Regions from separate parts of the Photobacterium atrarenae genome, predicted to be linked through region 2. Evidence: predicted binding sites of a transcription regulator. Region 2 holds the regulator's gene; each other region holds the start of a gene.
The links. The regulator CRP, encoded in region 2, controls carbon source genes, mostly activating them, when cyclic AMP is high. The targets are predictions, from matches to a motif close to TGTGANNNNNNTCACA.
Positions count from the first base shown of each region.

Region 1: the regulator CRP is predicted to act here: its motif matches at 3,658-3,673, upstream of pyrG (CTP synthase).
Region 3: the regulator CRP is predicted to act here: its motif matches at 2,555-2,570, upstream of recB (exodeoxyribonuclease V subunit beta).
Region 4: the regulator CRP is predicted to act here: its motif matches at 2,685-2,700, upstream of malT (HTH-type transcriptional regulator MalT).

Region 1 covers NZ_CP101508.1:492,791-498,023, reverse strand. Annotated here, with positions in the region: gene ftsB (cell division protein FtsB) at 1-255, opposite strand, end outside; gene eno (phosphopyruvate hydratase) at 552-1,853, opposite strand; gene pyrG (CTP synthase) at 1,934-3,574, opposite strand; gene mazG (nucleoside triphosphate pyrophosphohydrolase) at 3,764-4,567, opposite strand; gene relA (GTP diphosphokinase) at 4,665-5,233, opposite strand, start outside.
Region 2 covers NZ_CP101508.1:244,026-249,258, reverse strand. Annotated here, with positions in the region: gene NNL38_RS01200 (hydrolase) at 1-271, shown strand, start outside; gene NNL38_RS01195 (YheU family protein) at 368-586, shown strand; gene NNL38_RS01190 (phosphoribulokinase) at 695-1,564, shown strand; gene NNL38_RS01185 (OsmC family protein) at 1,627-2,031, opposite strand; gene crp (cAMP-activated global transcriptional regulator CRP) at 2,305-2,937, shown strand; gene NNL38_RS01175 (hypothetical protein) at 3,160-3,378, shown strand; gene NNL38_RS01170 (DUF1338 domain-containing protein) at 3,469-4,263, opposite strand; gene astD (succinylglutamate-semialdehyde dehydrogenase) at 4,310-5,233, opposite strand, start outside.
Region 3 covers NZ_CP101508.1:564,449-569,681, reverse strand. Annotated here, with positions in the region: gene recB (exodeoxyribonuclease V subunit beta) at 1-2,438, opposite strand, end outside; gene recC (exodeoxyribonuclease V subunit gamma) at 2,711-5,233, opposite strand, start outside.
Region 4 covers NZ_CP101509.1:137,487-142,719, reverse strand. Annotated here, with positions in the region: gene malT (HTH-type transcriptional regulator MalT) at 1-2,482, opposite strand, end outside; gene NNL38_RS16825 (glycogen/starch/alpha-glucan phosphorylase) at 2,964-5,233, shown strand, end outside.

The sequences.
Region 1 (5,233 bases), 250 kb from region 2:
AAAGAATGTCTCGCCCGGCTTGATCATCCCCAGGCCGTTTCGGGCCCGCTCTTCGACTGCCTCCTGACCGCGATGCAGATCATGGATTTCGGCATACATCTGATGGTTGCGCTGGGCAAGCTCGGCATTGGCCTGCTGCTGCAAGGCAACATTTTCCGTTGCAGTCAGGTAGTCACTCATGCCGTTTTTACCCAACCAGAAATCGTACTGTAACCATGCCAGCACCATCAGTAGCGCGACCGTGAACAAACGCATACGGCTCCCATTCTTTCAATCCGTGTACGGCACTTTTGCTCCCTCAGCATGATCTTGGCGATCACCCCGTGGGGCTATTTAGAAAATAGCCCTAATAATCCCATAAAGCGCTGGGTGTGACTAGGGCCAGTTCAAGGCAAACTGATCATAAAAAGGGCTGATGACCCGCAAGATAACCTTCTGAGCAGCAAGCATTTCAGTACAGAGACACAGGCTTCAGGCGAAAAAAAACCGCCTGAGTCAGGCGGTTTTCTCGGTGCGGATGATTTGAACTCACCCGAGCGGTCCAGCGTGGATTACGCTTGGCCTTTCACTTCTTTCAGACCATTGTACGGTGCTTTTTCACCCAGCGCTTCCTCGATACGGATCAGCTGGTTGTATTTCGCAACACGGTCAGAACGGCTCATAGAACCGGTCTTAATCTGGCCCGCTGCAGTACCCACTGCCAGGTCGGCAATCGTTGCATCTTCAGTCTCACCTGAACGGTGAGAGATAACCGCAGTGTAACCGGCGTCTTTCGCCATCTTGATCGCAGCCAGCGTTTCGGTCAGAGAGCCGATTTGGTTGAATTTGATCAGGATAGAGTTCGCAACACCTTTCTCAATCCCTTCTTTCAGGATCTTGGTGTTGGTTACGAACAGATCGTCACCCACCAGCTGGATTTTGCCGCCCAGCAGTTCAGTCTGGTGCTTGAAGCCGTCCCAGTCAGACTCGTCCAGGCCGTCTTCGATAGAGACGATTGGGTATTCATCAACCAGGCCAGCCAGGTAGTGGTTAAACTCTTCAGAAGTGAAGATTTTACCTTCACCTTTCATGTTGTAGTTGCCAGCTTCTTTATCGAAGAATTCAGAGGCCGCACAGTCCATCGCCAGCGTCACGTCTTTGCCCAGCTCATAGCCAGCCATCTCAACCGCTTCTTTAATTGCAGCCAGGGCAGCAGCATTTGATTCCAGGTTCGGCGCGAAACCACCTTCGTCACCAACTGCAGTGCTCATACCTTTCGCTTTCAGAACTTTGGCCAGGTTGTGGAACACTTCAGCACCGATACGCAGACCTTCTTTCAGGGTCTTGGCACCGACAGGCTGGATCATGAACTCCTGGATGTCGACGTTGTTGTCCGCGTGCTCACCACCGTTGATGATGTTCATCATAGGCAGCGGCATAGAGAATTGACCTGGAGTGCCGTTCAGCTCAGCAATGTGCTCATACAGCGGCATGCCTTTTGCTGCCGCAGCGGCTTTGGCGTTGGCCAGAGAAACAGCCAGGATTGCGTTTGCACCGAAGTTAGACTTGTTGTCAGTACCGTCCAGGTCAATCATCACCTGATCGATGTCAGCCTGAGCTTTCGCATCCTTCCCAACCAGTGCTTCAGCAATTGGGCCGTTCACAGCTTCAACAGCTTTCAGAACGCCTTTACCCAGGAAACGAGACTTGTCGCCGTCACGTAGTTCAAGTGCTTCGCGAGAACCAGTCGATGCACCAGACGGCGCAGCAGCCATACCGACGAAACCGCCTTCTAGGTGAACTTCCGCTTCAACAGTTGGGTTACCACGTGAATCGATAATTTCACGACCTAGAACTTTAACGATCTTAGACATTATGTTTCCTCTTGCTTTATCTTCAATTTAAAAGCTAAAAAAATAGCTGCAACGCTTATGGTTACAGCTATCCGTAATCCTTACTTATTCAGCTCACCGCGCAGGTTCTCGCCCGCCGCCTTCACAAAGCCTTCAAACAGCGGATGGCCATCGCGAGGTGTTGAGGTGAACTCAGGGTGGAACTGAGCCGCCACGAACCATGGGTGGTTCGGGATCTCGATAATTTCCACCAGCTTCTTGTCTGCAGACAGACCCGAAACTTTCAAGCCCGCTTTCTCCAGTTTCGGCAGCAGGTTGTTATTCACTTCGTAACGGTGACGGTGACGCTCGTGGATCGTCGCGTTACCGTACAGTTCACGGGCTTTCGAACCTTCGGCCAGGTGACATAGCTGTGACCCCAGACGCATGGTGCCGCCCAGATCTGATTCTTCGCTACGCTCTTCCACTTTACCTTCACTGTCAATCCACTCGGTGATCAGACCCACCACCGGGTGTTTGGTATCAGCATTGAATTCAGTCGAATGCGCGCCTTCCAGGCCCGCGACATGACGGGCATATTCGATCAGCGCGACCTGCATTCCCAGGCAGATCCCCAGATACGGGATTTTGTTCTCACGGGCATATTGCGCCGTGGTGATCTTCCCTTCTACGCCACGGCCGCCGAAGCCGCCAGGAACCAGGATTGCATCCAGGCCTTCCAGCACTTCTGTGCCTTTCGACTCTACATCTTGTGAGTCAACATACTTGATGTTAACCGACAGGCGGTTTTTCAGGCCTGCGTGCTTCAGGGCTTCGTTGACCGACTTGTACGCATCCGGCAGTTCAATGTACTTACCGACCATCCCGATGGTGACTTCATCTGTCGGATTGGCTTCTTCGTAGATCACCTGCTCCCACTCAGACAGATTGGCTTCAGGGGCAGTGATGCCGAAGCGCTGACACACCAGATCATCCAGGCCCTGGGCTTTGATCAGTTGTGGGATTTTGTAGATGGAGTCGACATCTTTCATCGAGATGACGGCTTTTTCCGGCACGTTACAGAACAGTGCAATCTTGGCACGTTCGTTCGCCGGGATCACGCGGTCGCTCCGGCAGATCAGCACATCCGGTTGGATCCCGATCGACAGCAGTTCTTTCACCGAGTGCTGGGTCGGTTTGGTTTTCACTTCGCCGGCCGCTGCCAGGTAAGGGACCAGCGTCAGGTGGGTAAACATGGCGCGCTCACGGCCCAGTTCAACGCCCAGCTGACGAATCGCTTCCATGAACGGCAGGGACTCGATATCCCCCACAGTACCACCGACTTCGACGATCGCCACATCATGGCCTTCGGCACCGGCAATCACACGTTCTTTGATTTCATTGGTAATATGCGGGATCACCTGAATGGTGGCACCCAGATAGTCGCCACGGCGCTCTTTACGCAGCACGTCCGCATACACGCGGCCAGCCGTAAAGTTGTTGCGCTTGGTCATTTTGGTACGAATGAAACGCTCGTAGTGACCCAGGTCAAGGTCGGTCTCTGCACCGTCTTCCGTTACGAATACTTCACCGTGTTGAATCGGACTCATGGTGCCTGGATCAACGTTGATATAAGGGTCTAGCTTCATCATGGTCACTTTCAGACCACGCGCTTCGAGAATCGCCGCCAGAGAAGCTGCAGCAATACCTTTACCTAGAGAGGATACGACCCCGCCCGTAACAAAAATGTAATTCGTCGTCATGTTTTACCTGGAAGATTGGTATAGAGGATATAAAAAGTATCTGGACGGGAAATTAGTATACCAGACACACTTTATCGCCACAACGTGAAAACTATCACAGCATTCGCAGTTTTTTTTTGTCTCAAATCAAAGATCCCCAAGTAGGCTATCGTCAGCACCTCAGCCACTCAACCGTGTTGCAGCACCGGGTTAACGCTCACGCTGTTTGACGCGATTCCACTCATGATCCAGCGTTTCCAGAGAGCACTCTTCAACACGCTTTCCTTGTTCTAGCACACTTTTTTCAACTTCGCGAAAGCGGCGCTCGAATTTCTGATTGGCCCGCTGCAACGCCACCTCCGGTTTCACCTGAAGGTGACGGCTAAGGTTGACCACCGCAAACAGCAGATCGCCGATTTCATCTTCGACTCTGTCCTGGGACGGTGCCACCTGGATGGCCTCTTCCATCACTTCGTCAATCTCTTCGCGTACCTTATCCACCACAGGTCCCAGACTGTCCCAGTCAAACCCGTGCTTGGCGCAGCGCTTTTGAATTTTCTCCGCCCGAATCAGCGCCGGCAGCGCCTTGGGAATATTGGCCAACAGGCTGAGGTCTTCGCCTTTCTCGGCCCGCTCTTTGGCTTTTTCCGCTTCCCAGTTAGCATGGATATCGGCTTCGCTGGCAAACTCAGTGTTACCGAACACATGGGGATGGCGACGGATCAGCTTTTCATTGATGCTGCGAACCACATCATCAAAGGCAAACAGCCCCTGCTCTTTGCCGAGCTGGCTGTAAAAAATCACCTGAAACAACAAGTCGCCCAGCTCTTCGCGAACCTCGCCCCAGTTCTGCTGCGCAATGGCATCAGCCACTTCATAAGCTTCTTCTAGGGTGTGCGGCACGATAGAGGCAAAATCCTGCTTCAGATCCCACGGACACCCCGTCTCCGGATCTCGGAGTTTGGCCATAATTTCGATCAGTTGCTCGATTGGCGCCGGTGCTTTATCACTCATGTCAAATACTACCTGTTTAATCTGCTGGCGATACAAAAACGGGCAGCCAGGCTACCCGTTGTCGCAATGCGTTGTTCGCGCTTGAACGCTGACAACCTTAATGAAGCCGCTTGGCCTCAGCAACGTCTTTAACCTGCTCGACCCGCTTGAGCACCCGGCTCAGCACTTCCAGATCGGTCAGCTCCAGATCGAAGTCCATGATCGACATCTGCTTTTTGAAATCAATCCGGCTCTTCACCCCAGCCACTTTCACCTTCTCGTTGGCAAAGGTATTGGTCAGCTCCTTGAGCAGCCCGTTGCGCTCGGCGGCAGTCACTCGCACTGTCAGGGTATAGTTACCGACAAAGCCACCGCCCCAAACGGTATCAATGATCCGCTCCGGCGCGACATGGCGCAACTCTTCCAGCTGCTCGCAGTCCTGCCGGTGCACGGAAATACCGCGCCCCTGGGTGACAAAGCCCTGGATATCGTCGCCCGGAATTGGCTGACAGCAACGTGCCAGATGGGTCATCAGGTTATCGACCCCTTCGACCACCACGGCATCGCGCTGCGGTTTCTTGATGGTCCGGGTCCCGGTCTCGCTGAGTTTCTCCAGCAGTTGCTGATCTTCTTCCTCGGCGGTGGGCTTGTTGACCAGGGCATTGATGTGGTTAACCACCTGGTTGA
Region 2 (5,233 bases):
CAAAGATGCCGAGGACTACTACCGCCAGTGCAGCGGGCTCGACAAGCTCCAGCACATCACCATCCCGCTGCGGATCATCCATGCCGCCGACGATCCGTTTATGACCCCGGCCGTGATCCCGCGCTCCCCCTTGCCTGACAACATTGACTACCACCTCAGTCCATATGGCGGCCATGTCGGGTTCGTCGCCGGATCGTGGAACAAGCCACAGTTCTGGCTTGAACACACCGTCCCGGCCTGGTTTGAAGCCCGTACTGGGCACAGCACCTGAACCCGTCGCGCTCAAACCATGGGATGAGAACTCTACAAGCGATGAAATTGTCAATATAATCGACGTAGTATCTGACATTGCGCGTAGAGTTTTACCATGATTATTCCCTGGCAAGAGATCGACCCGGACACCCTGACCAACCTGATTGAGCACTTCGTGCTGCGTGAGGGCACCGATTACGGTGAGCAGGAGCTCAGCATGCGCGAGAAGGTCAGCCACGTGCGCCAGCAACTGCAGAGCGGCGAAGCGGTGATTGTGTTCTCCGAGCTGCATGAAACGGTCGATATCAAACTTCGCCGCCAACTGGGTACGTAACGTTCCGCGATCGCGGCAGATCCCCTGCAATTTTGACAATCCGGCTTGACCTGCCCCCTGCTCGCCTGTTAATAACTCTTTCCGTTATTGTTAACGACAGGGTTTGTCATGTCTGCAAAACATCCAATTATTGCAGTTACGGGGTCTTCGGGCGCCGGAACGTCGACCACTTCCGAAGCCTTTCGCAAAATGTTCAACATGATGGGCATCAATGCGGCCTGGCTGGAAGGCGACAGCTTCCACCGCTTCACCCGTCCGGAAATGGACGTCGAGATCCGCAAGGCAAAAGAACAAGGCCGGCACATCAGTTACTTTGGTCCCCAGGCCAATGACTTTGCCCAGTTGGAGAACTTTTTCCGCCAGTACGGCGACGACGGCAGCGGGAAATTTCGCCGCTATCTCCACACCTTTGACGAAGCCGTGCCCTATAACCAGATGCCGGGCACCTTCACGCCCTGGCAGGATCTGCCGGAAAATACCAATGTGTTGTTCTATGAAGGGCTGCACGGTGGGGTGGTGGATGGCGATGTCAACGTCGCCCAACATGTGGATTTGCTGATCGGCATGGTGCCGATCGTTAACCTGGAATGGATCCAGAAAATTGTCCGCGATACCCGCGACCGCGGCCACTCCCGGGAAGCGGTGATGGAGTCGGTGGTCCGCTCGATGGATGATTACCTCAACTACATCACCCCGCAGTTCTCCCGCACCCACATCAACTTCCAGCGGGTCCCGACGGTCGACACGTCCAACCCGTTTACCGCCAAGGCGATCCCCAGCCTGGACGAGAGCTTTGTGGTGATCCGTTTCCGCGGCATCAAAAATGTCGATTTCCCGTATCTGCTGGCAATGATCCAAGGCTCGTTCATGTCGCGCCACAATACCCTGGTAGTGCCGGGCGGCAAGATGAGTTTCGCCATGGAGCTGATCATGCGGCCCCTGATCCAACAGCTGATCGAAACCGGGAAGATTGGCTAAGCCAACGACGGCCCTGTCACCGGGACGTGACAAGAAGGCAGCCCTTCTCGTCACGTCTCCGTTTAGGCCGGAACCACTTCCCAGGAGTGGGTCATTTCCACCCCTTCGCCCAGCATCAGGCACACCGAGCAGTATTTCTCCAGCGAATCGGCTACAGTCTTGGCAACCAGGGCTTCATCTAAGTCGTGACCGGTGACCACAAAATGCAGGTTAGCCGTGGTAAAAATCCGCGGTGCCTGCTCCCGGCGCTCGGAGGAAATTTGCGCTTCACAGCCGGTAATTTTCTGGCCGGCAGATTTTAGCCCGTCCACCACATCAACCGAGCTGCAGCCACCGGCGGCCATCAGCACCAGCTCCATCGGGCTCGGTGCGGTCGCCCCGCCATTGCCATCCATCACCACACTGTGGCCGGAGTTGGACTGACCTAAAAACGTCATCTCTTCGACCCATTTCACTCGCGATTGCATTGCTTACTCCTTACTGCTGACAGGGGTTTCAGACACTATCTCACAAGTGTGTGATCATGTGCACAGTTACAACGGCAAAATGCCAATTTCAGATAGATCAATATCAAGAAAAACCCGGCGAAAAAAGATAAACTCTCAACTAATTATTCACGTGAGCTTGCAGCCCAGCGGCTGACTGGCATATCCTAGTCGGCGAACAATGTTATTGTGATGCCCAGCCGCGAATTATAGGGATGTCATTGCTGGGCAACAAACGCAGAGGAAGTTAGTAATATGGTTCCAGGTAAACCTCAAACAGATCCAACGCTAGAGTGGTTTCTTTCCCATTGCCACATCCACAAATACCCGTCAAAGAGCACTTTGATCCATGCCGGCGAGAAAGCAGAAACACTCTACTACATCGTCAAGGGTTCTGTTGCCGTATTGATCAAGGATGAAGAAGGCAAGGAGATGATCCTGTCTTACCTCAACCAGGGCGACTTCATTGGCGAGCTGGGCCTGTTCGAAGAAGGCCAGGAGCGTACCGCCTGGGTTCGTGCCAAGACCCCATGTGAAGTGGCTGAAATCTCCTTTAAGAAATTCCGTCAGCTGATCCAGGTCAACCCGGATATCCTGATGCGTCTTTCTGCGCAAATGGCGAGCCGCCTGCAAGTCACCAGCCAGAAAGTCGGTGACCTGGCCTTCCTGGATGTGACCGGTCGGATTGCCCAAACCCTGCTGAACCTGGCCAAGCAACCAGATGCCATGACCCACCCGGACGGTATGCAGATTAAGATCACGCGTCAGGAAATTGGTCAAATCGTCGGTTGTTCACGTGAAACCGTCGGCCGTATCCTGAAGATGCTGGAAGAACAAAACCTGATTTCAGCCCACGGCAAAACCATTGTCGTTTACGGCACTCGCTAAACGCCGACCGCTCAATCGTTCAAAAGCCGCACCCCGTGCGGCTTTTTTCATCGCCGTGATTTGGACCTAACTTCCGGCGCCTCTCCGCCCTTGCACTCTGCATATTTGCTGCTAAATTGAGCATATCAATGGGATCAGTATCCTCCGCCATTGCGGCCCGATAGCAACGCAGCAACTGGCGAACGATACCAACCACATCAACAAGCAGCGGAAAGTCACGATATGGATATCGAGCGTTTTGCCCCCAACACCAGCACAACACCACCAGCCGTTTTGCAGGCACTGCCCGCCACCATCGAGATGACCGGCTTTAGCGACCCGCGCCATTACCTGGAACAACAACCGCCGCTAGATCCCGAAAGCCGCCACCAGGATCAGGAAAGCGACTGGGTGCCACCACTCGACAACCAGCACGAGCCATTACCAACTTTACTCACTTAGAAAAAAACAGCCAGGGTAGTTACCTTACCCTGGCTGCTGAGTGCTCAGCGAAACGGTTCGCGCTTCGCCGGATATCTGATGATCACGCCATCACTGATTTGTACTTTCGAAGATCTTATCGGCTGATGCTTCGACAAAACCGCGATACAGCTCGCCATCTTCGGTCGGATAGCGCTTGGCGAACTCATAGAAGCCGCCCGGGATCTCACGGATCCCATCCAGGAAGCTCACCGGTACCCGATCGGCCATGGTCGATGACTGCTCCAGCAGCACTGCCGGGCTGCCTTTCACTTCACCGCCCGCTTCATTGATCGCAAAACCATTATGACGCAGCAAGTGATTCACCTCGCGTACCTCAGTAAACTGCTCCAACTGGTTGACGCTGACGGTAAAGTGGTTAGCACCAAAGCCATGGGCCGCAACCCAGCCGGCGTACTCACTTTCCGCCGACAACAGCTCATAGGTGGCATAATCGAGATCCCACAACCGGCCACCGTAGAGGAATGCCGGATCCTTCAGCGCCGCATCCGGCACCTGGTTCACCAGATCACGTACCGTCTGCTGCAGCAAGGATGAGAACTGACCCACCAGCAACTCACTGATAAACACCTTCGGCGCCGCCGGATTCGGGTGCTCGAAGTGCTCGGCATACAGCTTTTTCGCTTCGAAGTGGTACTTACCGCAAGGCTTATAGCCAATGGCGATAAATGGTGCCGCCAGACGATCCAGACCGACCTGCGGCAGGTTGAATGTCCGCAGCGCGATATGATCGTTGAGCAGGGGTTCATCTTCCTCGAGCAGGTCATGGACCTGCGCGGCTGATGGACACAAGCGCTGGGTATAATCCTGCCACAGCGCGTTAAACAATTGCTCGACCCTTTCCATGATACTTGTTCCCCTTACCTAATCGCGGTGTCGCGGCCGGCGCGACTTACATAGTGATCCCCGGCGACAATTGTGCCGGCAGTTCGGTGTGCTCGCCTTCCATTGAGGCCATCGGGTACGCACAGTAATCGGCGGCATAGTACGCGCTCGGACGCAGGTTACCGGAAGCGCCCGGACCACCGAACGGCGCATCACCGCTGGCCCCGGTCAGCTGACGGTTGCGATTCACAATCCCGGCACGAATATGGTCGATAAAGTACTGCCATTCATCGTCCTGGGTGCTGACCAGACCAGCTGACAGGCCATAGCGCGTGTCATTGGCCAGCTCAACCGCTTGCGCCAGATCGTCATAGCGTGCAACCTGCAGCAGCGGACCGAAGTATTCTTCATCCGGCAGCTCAGCAATCTTGCTGACTTCGATGATCCCCGGTGTCACCACCGCCCCCTGACCACGCTTGGCTTCCAGCAGCATCTCACCACCCAGCTCAACCAGGTTGGCCTGGGCACGGATAATGTTGTCCGCAGCTGCAACCGAGATCTGCGGGCCCATAAACGGCTGCGGTTCGGCAAACGGGCCATCAACGTTGAGCTGAGACGCCGCTTCAACCAGACGCGCCAAGACAGCATCACCTTCAGGGCCTTTCGGCAGGTACAGACGACGGGCACAGGTGCAACGCTGACCGGCACTGATAAAGGCCGACTGAATAATAGTGTAGACAGTGGCATCGAGCTCGCCATAATCTTTGGAGATCACCATCGGGTTGTTGCCGCCCATTTCCAGCGCCAGCATTTTACCCGGCTGACCGGCAAACTGACGGTGCAGGATATGGCCGGTATTGGCACTGCCGGTAAACAGCAGGCCGTCAATGCCATGTGAGCCCGCCAGGGCTTCACCGGTCGCACGCGCGCCCTGGACCAGGTTGATCACGCCATCCGGCAGGCCGGCCTGTTGCCACAGCTTCATGGTTTC
Region 3 (5,233 bases), 320 kb from region 2:
ACCGCCTGCTGGGTCACTTCATCGTGAAACAACGCGGTGTCCGCCGCCCGGTAGCCACAGACAAACGGCAGGAAGACGAGATCATATTCCAGCCCCTTGGATTTGTGGATGGTGACGATTTGCACCAGATTGCGATCCGATTCCAGCCGTAACTGCTGCTCATCAACATCGCCGTTCGGCATGTCGATGTGCTCGGCCAGCCAGCGGATCAGGCCGTGGTCGCTGTCGAGGGTCTGGCTCGCCTGTTGCAACAACTCGCCGAGATGGAGAATGTCGGTCAGGCGCCGCTCGCCGCCGTTTTCGGCCAACAGCCGCTCCGGGATCTGGCGCTTGGTCAGCACCTGTCGCAGCATCGGCAACACCCCACGGGTTTGCCATACTTTGCGATACTCGCGAAACTCAGCAACCTGCTGCTCCCACTTCTCTTCGCTGACATTGAGTTCATCGAGCTGGCGGGCACTGAGCGCAAACAGCCCGGAGGCGAGTGCCGCACGTAATGCCCGCTCATCTTCCGGGATCAGGACAGCAGCCAGCAACCGTTGCAGATCCTGAGCTTCGGCGCAGGCAAAAACGCTGTCGCGGTTCGACAGGTAGACACTGGCAATCCCCTGCGCAGCCAGCGCCTGACGGATCATCGCCCCTTCGTTGCCGGTACGCACCAGCACCGAAATATCACTGGCGCGGATCGGCTGGCTCTCCTCGCCGTCCATCAGTTTGGCGTCGCCCTGCTGTGACAAGGTCAGGATGCGTTGGATCTCAGCGGCAGTCGCCGCTGCCATTACCTGCTGATAGTCGCCTTTTTTGACCGGTACATCGGCCTCCTGAGACCAGAAGGTCAGGGCCGGCTGCTTGCAGCCTGCCAGCTGCCAGCTGCGATTGCCCGCTTTCGGACTGTACTTGACCGGCAGGAAGGTGATGTCGAGATCGTAGATAAACGGCCGGGATGGTTGTTCAAAAATGCAATTCACCGCGGTGACCATTTCAGCGGTCGAGCGCCAGTTGGTGCCCAGGGTGTAGTGAGCACTAACCTGACGTCGGGCACGGATATAGGTAAAGATATCCGCCCCCCGGAAGGCATAAATGGCCTGCTTGGGATCGCCGATCATAAACAGGCCGCAGTCCGGCGATTGTGCCGCCATGTCCACCGACACTTCGGTTACATCGGCTGCCTGCGGGCGCTGCTCGCCGTACACGGTATTGAAAATGCTGTATTGCAGGGGATCGGTATCCTGAAATTCATCGATCATTGCTACCGGGAACTGGCTGCGGATCCGCGCCGCCAGGCTGCCATCAGGGTCATTGGCCAGCGCGGCAGCCAGCTGGGTCAGCAGATCATCAAATGACAGCCAGCCTTTGCGCTGCTTGGCTTCAGCCAAGAGCTGGCGACACTCGCGAATGGCATGGGCCAGCAAGGGATCCCTGACATTGGGTTTGTTTTCGAGTAATTCATCAATCGCGACAAAGACCGGATGCTGCGGCGGATTACCTTTGCTGGTTTTCTCCACCAACACCTGCTGCGAGAACTTCTCCAGCGCCTTGGGCAGACGGTAATCCGTGGTGTCCTGATCGGCCCAGGCCCCCACTTCCGCCAGCGCTTTCGGCAAGCTGGTTTTGGTATAGCTGCGCTTGTTCACGCCGGAGTCAGCAATCAGGGCCTGAAAGTCGGCGGCATCGGCCCGCCACAGCTGCTTCACCTGCTCAATGCGAGCGATATTCTGTGCATGCAGCTGCTCCAGGGAGCCGGACAGCTCGGGAGCCCGGATCGCAACCTCCGCGCCCGACAGGAACAGGTTAATGTCTTTTAACAGTGCACCCGGCGAGGCCCAGATGCTGCGTACTTCAGACGCCAGGGTGCGAGACAGCGGGTAAAAATGGCGACGCCAGTAATCGGCCACCACCTGCGCCCGCAACTGACTCTCTTCGGTCACAAATTCATTGTCGAACAGGCTGCCGGATTCAAAGGCATTCTGGGTCAGCATCCGCTGACAAAATCCGTGAATGGTAAAAATCGCCGCCTCGTCCATCTGCCGCTCCGCCTGAAGCAGGATCGCCGCAGCCGCCTTGTGATCCGGGATCTCATCCAGCAACGGGGCAATCACCGGATCGTTGCTCTGGCCGCGATTAAAGGCCAGACGGGCATCGTGGATCCGCCGCCGGATCCGATCGCGCAGCTCAGCCGTGGCAGCTTCGGTAAACGTCACCACCAGAATTTGATCGACCGGCAATTCGCGCGGAAACCGGCTGACAGGATCGCCATGGCCGAGCAGCAGGCGCAGGTAGAGACTGGCAATGGTAAAGGTCTTCCCGGTCCCGGCCGAGGCTTCAATCAGCCGGTTGCCGTGAAGCGGAAACGTCATCGGCTCCAGCGCCTGCGGCGTGGTGCTCGCGACTGCCGAACCGTCCTGAAGATGATCTGCTGATGTATGTTGTTGACTCATCGGATACATGCGTTCCTGTTATGGCCCGAAACCCTGTTCGTCCAATATATTTTTTTGTGATCAGGGGCGAACTCAAAGGAATATATCGAATTTAATGACATTCTTATCTGTTGATATGAGAGATCTTTCACATTTTCCCCCGGCGTCATTCGCTATCATTCGCCCCACGAAATCTGGTCACCTCTGGACCTGTGGCCGTACAGCAAGCACCCTACAATCTACAATGATTTGCTGGCGGCCACGCTACTTTTTCTTTCCCTGCTTGCCCAGCCCTACGACTCAACTTTCTGTAGTTTCAGCACTGCCGGTTTGAGGTAAGTTTCTGCGGCCAGCGCCGCCGATTTACTGACAGAATCGTCCCATTCCGGCCATACCCGGTTGATATACACATTCATCCCTTCACCGCTGAACAGATACCCGCCGTTGAACGCTTCGGCCATCTTGAGCCGGGCTTTCTCCTGCGTGTCCTCGTCACTGTGCCAGTTGCCCTGCTTATCCTGGCACGCCTGCAACCCTGCCAGTGCCGTGCGTGGGAAATACGGCAACGGTTGCAACAGTCCCTGATCATAAGCCAGTAATAAGGATGTCAGGTGGGTCCGGGCTTCTGCCGCGTCGACCGGGGCCAGCGTGTAGTGCTCATCCACGCCCAGCAAATGCGTTGGCCCGGCCTGACCGGCCAAGGCCAGACAGAGGTGCTCCATCCAGCCCTGCAAAATATCCTGCGCCCGGATCGCCCCCGGACGATAACGCACCAGCCCTGCCAGGGTGTGGTGCCTGAGCCAGCCCAGCAAGCGGATTGAACGCTCGCCGAGATCCAACGTTAGGTCCACCTCGACATCCGGCAGCGGCTGGGCCATCAGCCCGGTTACGGTATCGGCCAGCGTCTCGATCGGCCCGCGCTCCTGAGCCAGCTCCAGCGCGCCGAACTCCCCGAGCGGCAGCGCGCCGGAAGCTTGTTGATAGCAGGTAAAGCGAGCAAAAAGCGCATCTTTCTGTGCCGGTGTGCCCTGGCTGCCGGCCTCCAGAAAGGCAGTCAGTAATTCGCTGCGCAGCTGGAAGCGGCCCAGCCCGTCGAGGGCAAACGGCTCATCGTCTGCCATCGCCCCTTTGGCCGCCTCGAAGAAGACTTTCAACCGCCGGTTGAAAAAATACTGCACCGGCAGACGCCAGAAACGGATCAGCTCCGCCAACTCCAGCTCAGGCTCGGTGCCCTCGCTCTCCGGCTCCCGGGCCAACGGCTGGCTGTGAAACGCTTCGCTCGCCACCTGATGACGCCGGGCAACCGGCAGCCATTCGGCGGCAAAACTCGGATTCGGCCCCTGAAACGCCTGCGGGCTGAACGGCACCAGCGGATGATAATGTTGCAGCGCGTCGACGATGCGGGCCGCCGATTCATCGGCGCTCAGCGGCTGATCGCCTTCCAGGCAGTATCCCTGCTGGCAGTATTCAAGCAGCTCGCTGACCAGCACCGACGGCATTTTCTCACTGTTATCCTGGATCGAGCGGCCGACATAGCTGATATACAAGGCTTCCTGCGCCGAGAGAATTGCTTCGAGGAACAGATAACGGTCATCATCCCGGCGCGAACGATCCCCGTAACGTCCCTGTCCGGCCATCAGATCAAAGCCTTCCGGCGGGATCGAGCGTGGGTACACGCCGTCGTTCATCCCCAGCAGGCAGACCACCTTGAACGGGATCGAACGCATCGGCATCAGGGTACAGAAGTTGACCTGACCGGCGAGGAAGCGCTGGCTGATCCGCTCGCCGGACAGCTTATCATTGAGATAGCTGCGCAGCACCGCCGGGCTGATGACTTCCCGGTATCCGGCATCGAGCAACTGCTGCTCCAGTTGCTCGAGCTTATCGCGGATCATCCGCAGCACCATTTCCCCGTCGGTATCAACCCGGAAAAAATCATCCAGCAGCTGATTGAGCAGCCCGGTCCATGCCTGTGCTGGTTGCTGCTGCGCCAGCTGCTGACGGTAGTGCATCAACATTTCGACAAACAGGCCGAGCTGACCGGCCAGCTCGGCATCCATACCCTGCACTTCGTCATAGGCCAGGATGCCCTGATACAAACCGGATTCCTGCGGCATTGCATAACCGAGCAGCATACGTTGCAGGCCGAACAACCAGGTGTTCTGGCGCTGGCGCGGCAACTGGAACTCGCTGGCGGTGGCTTCATCCAGCCCCCATCGGATCCCGACTTCTTCAATCCAGCTTTTGACCCGCTCAAAGCGGTCGCTGTCGAAGCCGAACTTCGCCATCACCGCCGGGACTTCCAGCAGTTCGAGAAGCTCTGAGGCCTGACAGCGGCTTTCGGGCAGGCTCAGCAGCCGTAGGAACGCCAGCAACACCGGGTTTTCCTGATCAGCACTGCGATCGGAAATCGAAAACGGGATATAGCGATCGCCCGGCGCATTGCCGAACACGGCCTGAATATACGGGCTGTAACTGTTGATGTCGGCGACCATCACAATGATGTCGCGCGGCGACAGCGACGGATCTGCGGCCAGCATTGCCAGCAAGCGATCATGCAGCACTTCCACCTCGCGCATCGGCGAGTGACAGGCGTGAATGGCCAGCGATTGATCCTGTGGGGAAATCGCCAACTTGTGGTGGCTGGATTCGGTCAGGGTGTCATCGAGACGATCATCCAGGTTGAGAATATCGGCCTGGATCGCATGCAACAGTGTGTCCGACTCAATCTCGACAAACGCCTCCACATCGTAGGCTTCCATCTCGGACAACAGGTAAAGATTATCCCGGCCCAGCTTGCCCAGCGACGCCAGCAA
Region 4 (5,233 bases), on a different contig from region 2:
GCAGGTTCAATAGTTTTTCGACAAAGTTCTCATCAAAATGCACCGAGCGGTTGCGCTCTTTGCTGGTCATTTCGCGCAGTAACTGACGGGCCCGGTGTAATTCCAGCTCGCTCAGGCGTTTGCTGTCGACCAGCTCCTGTAATAAATCGCTGATCTCGCCGCCGTCACAGAGGAAGATCCCGACCATGCCGGTGCTGTTGGTCAGCACCAGCGCTTCATGCAAGTGGGTAAGGGCCAGCTCTCGCTGATTGAGACGTTTGCTCAGTACGGCCTGCACCACCAGATTACGGTTTTTGTCGGTGATCAGGTTATGTTTGTCACAGCTTTCCAGCAACATATTGAGGATGCGCTGGGAGCGCTCCAGCTCACCAACGTTGAGGCAGGCGCGGGCGATGTTACGCCATTGCAGCTGCTGGAAGTGGTTGCAGGCGGCTTCGGGCTCTTCTGCTTTCTTTAGCCAGGCCTGAATGCTGTCGATATCGCCTTTGAGCTGCCAGTAGAACAGGTTGGCCAAATCGGTATTGGCACGCCAGTCAATGTGATAGACAGAGCGGTCCATCATACTGTTACACAGCTCGAGATAGCGGGCGGCTTTGTCCTGCTCGCCGCGGGTGACGGCAATGCGGGCCAGCATCGAATAGGCGTGGAGCGACTTGGTTTCATCAAAGGGTGCCAGCACGTCCAGGCTCTTCTGAGCGGCTTCCTCTGCTTCGTCGAGGCGGTTCCAGCACCACAAAATTTGTGCCCGCAGGCGGAGCAGGAATTCATGCAGTGGCACTTGCTGCAGGTGCTGTTCTTTAACCAGTTTGAAAGCCTGATCCAACAGTTCAAACGCAGACTGGACATAACCCTGGGCCAGCAGAATTTCACTCTGCTGTAGGATTGCCCATAGCGCCTGGTGATAGACATGATACTGGCGCGCCATTTTTTCGGTTTGCTGCATCATTGGCAGGGCACGGCTGAGGTTGCCGAGGCAGTGGTGCACTTCACCGACCACGGAGGTGGCGACGATTCGGCTGCGGTAGGTAGTAGACGGCAGCTGGCCGAGGGCCTGTTCGGAAAGTACCAGGGCATCTTCCGGTTTGCTCTGGTTAATCGCTACCTGAGCTCGTAGTGCATTGAATTCGCCTTGGAGGGCGTCATCAAGCACGACATTGTGTTTCTGCATCTGGGCTTCGGCTTCGGCAATCAACTCACCCACATCATTGTAGCGGTGCTGGCTTTGCATCAGCCACAGGCGGAGCAGGGCAAGTCTTGGAGTGCTGAAGACCTGCTCACGGTCAAGCAGGGCGATGCTGTCTTCCAGCAGGTTCAGTTCGCCATGGTGGAACATCTCCCAGCCAAACTCCGACAGAATATGAACACTCAGCTCTTTATCTTCGATTTTCAGCGCATGCAGCAGAGCCTGTTGGGGCGAATTCTGTTTCAGCCAGGCTTTGGCTGCCAGGGAATGCAGCTCGGCCCGTTGCTGAGGGATTTGCGAGTAGCGCTGGTGGCGCAGGAACTCGGCGAACAGGTTGTGGAAGCGGTACCAGTTGTTTTCGCCTTCCAACGGGTTGAGAAACAACCCATAGCGGTTGAGAGACTCCAGCATTGCCAGGGCGTCCGTTCGCCCGGTCAGCTCTGAGACCAGTTCAGCGTTGAACATATCCAATACCGAGCATTGCAGCAGGAATTGCCGGGTTTCCCGATCCAGTTGGTCGAATACTTCTTCAGCCAGGTAATCCCACAGATGGCCGCGGTTAAAGCTGGCCATCGACACGGCTGATTCGACCAGGTTGTCTGGTTTTTGCTGGGCATGTAAGGCAATCAGTTGCAATGCGGACGGCCAGCCTTCAACCTGCTCGCGCAGGGTGGTGAGGACATCGGATTCCACGCTGTTGCTAACCCGCTTATCGAAAAATCGCCGGGTTTCTTCTTCATCAAATGCCAGCCGGTGGTTATCCACTTCAATCAGCTGATCACGGACCCGCAGGTTAGCGGTGCCCAGTGGCGGCAGGGTCCGGCTGGTGACCACCAGCGTCAGGTTATCCGGCATGCTTTTGAGGAAAAAACGCATGCCGTCATGAATGTCGTCGTTGTTGATGACGTGGTAATCGTCGAGCACCAGGTAGGTTTGTTGGTGGTATTCGCCGAGTTCTCCGAAGAGTTCACTAAACAGGGTGGAGAGACAGGCGAACTGACGGCGCTCAGCCATTGCCTGGGTTTTCAGGCAGGCATTGCCGGTGGCTTTATTGATAGCCTGAAGCAGGTAATTGGCGAACCGGAAGGTATCGTTATCATTTTCATCGATGCTGAACCAGCCGGTATGCGGGTGTTCGTTCAACCATTGCGCGGCCATGGTCGTTTTGCCGTAACCAGCCGGAGAGCGAAATAACACAAGACGATAAAAAGGCGCCTGTTCAAGGGTTTCCAGCAAACGAGGACGCAGGATTGCATTATGAAGGCGCGCAGGACGGGTCAGTTTAGAAGGTATCCACATAGTCTTGTTGTCTTTGTAAGGTTTCGGGAACGATCGAAGGTTTTCGGGCTTTTTGTGATTTTTCTTATGTTTTCAGCCAACTTTTCGATCTTTAGCAATAAAAATCATGCAACTTTTTAATTTCACAATATTTGATCTACGCCATAACTTTACCCGGGTTCATGTTTAATTCAGCAATTGTGTGCGCTCTCATCCCTAAATTTATGAGGGCTGTCACATATATCGAATTATTCACCAAAGATTAAGACCGATGTTGCACATCTGATTTAAGCTGTGGTTGTGAATCATGTTGCATTTGTTGTTTGCCAGGAAGCGGCCTCCGCCTCGAAACTTTGCAGAGCGTCACATAAAGGGAGGGAGCAGATGAACTACGCCCCTGCCACTCCTCCCTCATCCACCGTCTTGCGGGAGGATGTTTTTAGGGGGGAACGAAGGCAACATGGACATCAGTTGGAAATCATCCTTAGAGCGAGATTGAGCCATGTCTATGAATGGTCAGACAAAGCAATTCGATAAAGCGGCCTTTAAAGCAGCTGTCGAGAAACACCTATCCACCACCTATGCCAATACTGCAGAGACGGCGACAACCCGGAGCTGGTATCTGGCGATGGGCCGTGCCCTGGCTGAAATCAGCACCGGCAACCTGCTGGCGACTGAACAGAAATTGGCGGCAGAAAAAGCCCGCAGTGTAAACTACCTGTCGCTTGAGTTCCTGATTGGTCGCCTGACCGGGAACAACCTGATCAGTATGGGTCTGTATGAAAACGTTGCTGCTGCGATGGAAGAGTTGGGGCAAAATCTGACTGATCTGCTGGAAGAAGAGCGTGATCCGGCACTGGGTAATGGTGGTCTGGGTCGTCTGGCTGCTTGTTTTATGGATTCTCTGGCTGCCCAGGAATACCCGGCAGTGGGTTACGGCCTGCATTATGAATATGGCCTTTTCCGTCAGTCGTTTGTGGACGGCCGTCAGGTGGAAGCACCGGATGCATGGCGTGGCCTTGAAGGTTATCCATGGGAAGTGATGCGTCCTGAGCTGGCTCAGACGGTGAGCCTGTACGGTCATGTTGAAGCCTACACGGACGAACATGGCAACGCCTGCCGCCGCTGGGTGCCGGGCATGACGGTTGAAGGTGTGGCCTGGGATCTGCCGATTGTTGGTTACGACAACCAGAGCGTTTACCCGCTGCGCCTCTGGGAGTGCCGCTCCAGTGCACCGTTCAACCTGGCACGTTTTAACGACGGTGACTATGTGGGTGCGCAATATCCGGCGCTGGAAGCCGGAAACGTGACGAAAGTGCTGTACCCGAATGACAATCACGATCAGGGTAAAGCGCTGCGCCTGATGCAGCAGTATTTCCACTGTGCCTGTTCGGTGGCCGATATCCTGCGTCGCCACATTGGTGCCGGGAACACCATTGAAGAGCTGTCTAAGCTGGAAACCATTCAGCTGAACGATACGCACCCGACCATCGCCATTCCGGAACTGATGCGTATCCTGATTGATGAATTCAAGCTGGGTTGGGATGCAGCATGGGCCATTTCTTCGAAGACGTTTGCCTACACCAATCACACCCTGCTGCCGGAAGCGCTGGAAACCTGGAGCGAGGCACTGATTGCGCAAATGCTGCCGCGCCACATGGAAATCATCTTTGAAATTAACCATCGTTTCATGACGCTGGTCGAGAAGACCTGGCCGGGCAACAATGAAGTGAAGCGCAAGCTGTCCATTATTCAGGAAGGCCCGCAGCGCATGGTGCGCATGGCAAACCTGTGTGTGGTCAGCACCTATGCGGTGAACGGGGTAGCAGCGCTGCACTCTGAGCTGGTGAAGCGGGATCTGTTCCCTGAATTCAACGAGCTGTTCCCGGGCCGCCTGACCAATGTGACCAACGGGGTCACGCCGCGCCGCTGGATTAAGTACTGTAACCCGGGTCTGTCCGCCCTGATCAGTGAGAAAGTGGGCGAGGACTGGCCACTGAAGCTGGAAAAAGTGGCAGATCTGACCAAGTTTGCCGACGATGAAGCATTCCAGAAGCGTTACATGGCGGTGAAGCAAGAGAACAAGCAGCGCCTGGCTGACTGGGTGAAAGAGAACATGGATATCGACCTCGATACCAATGCTATCTTTGATATTCAGATCAAACGTCTGCATGAGTACAAACGCCAGCACCTGAATCTGCTGCACATCCTGTCGCTGTATCATCGTCTGATCAACGATCCGACGTTTGACATGCACCCGCGCGTGTTCTTCTTCGGTGCCAAGGCAGCGCCGGGCTATGCCCTGGCCAAAGACATTATCTTTGCCATTAACCAGGTGGCCGCCAAGGTGAACAATGATCCGCGTCTGAAAGGTAAACTGAAAGTGGTGTTCATTCCGGATTACCGCGTCAGCCTGGCAGAAATCCTGTTCCCGGCGGCAGATGTCTCCGAGCAGATCTCTACCGCAGGTAAGGAAGCTTCCGGTACCGGCAATATGAAGTTTGCGATGAATGGCGCCCTGACCATCGGCACCATGGATGGCGCCAATGTTGAAATGCGCGAAGAAGTTGGCGATGACAACATCTTTATCTTCGGCCTGCTGGTCGATGAAGTTCAAAAACTAAAACAAGAGGGCTACGACCCTTACCGCTACTACCATGCTGATAGCCTGCTTCGCGCTGCGCTGGATGTGCTGGAGACCGATGAGTTCACACCGGGCTATCCGGGGCAACTGGCCGCGATTCGCCATAATCTGCTGGACGGTGGTGACCC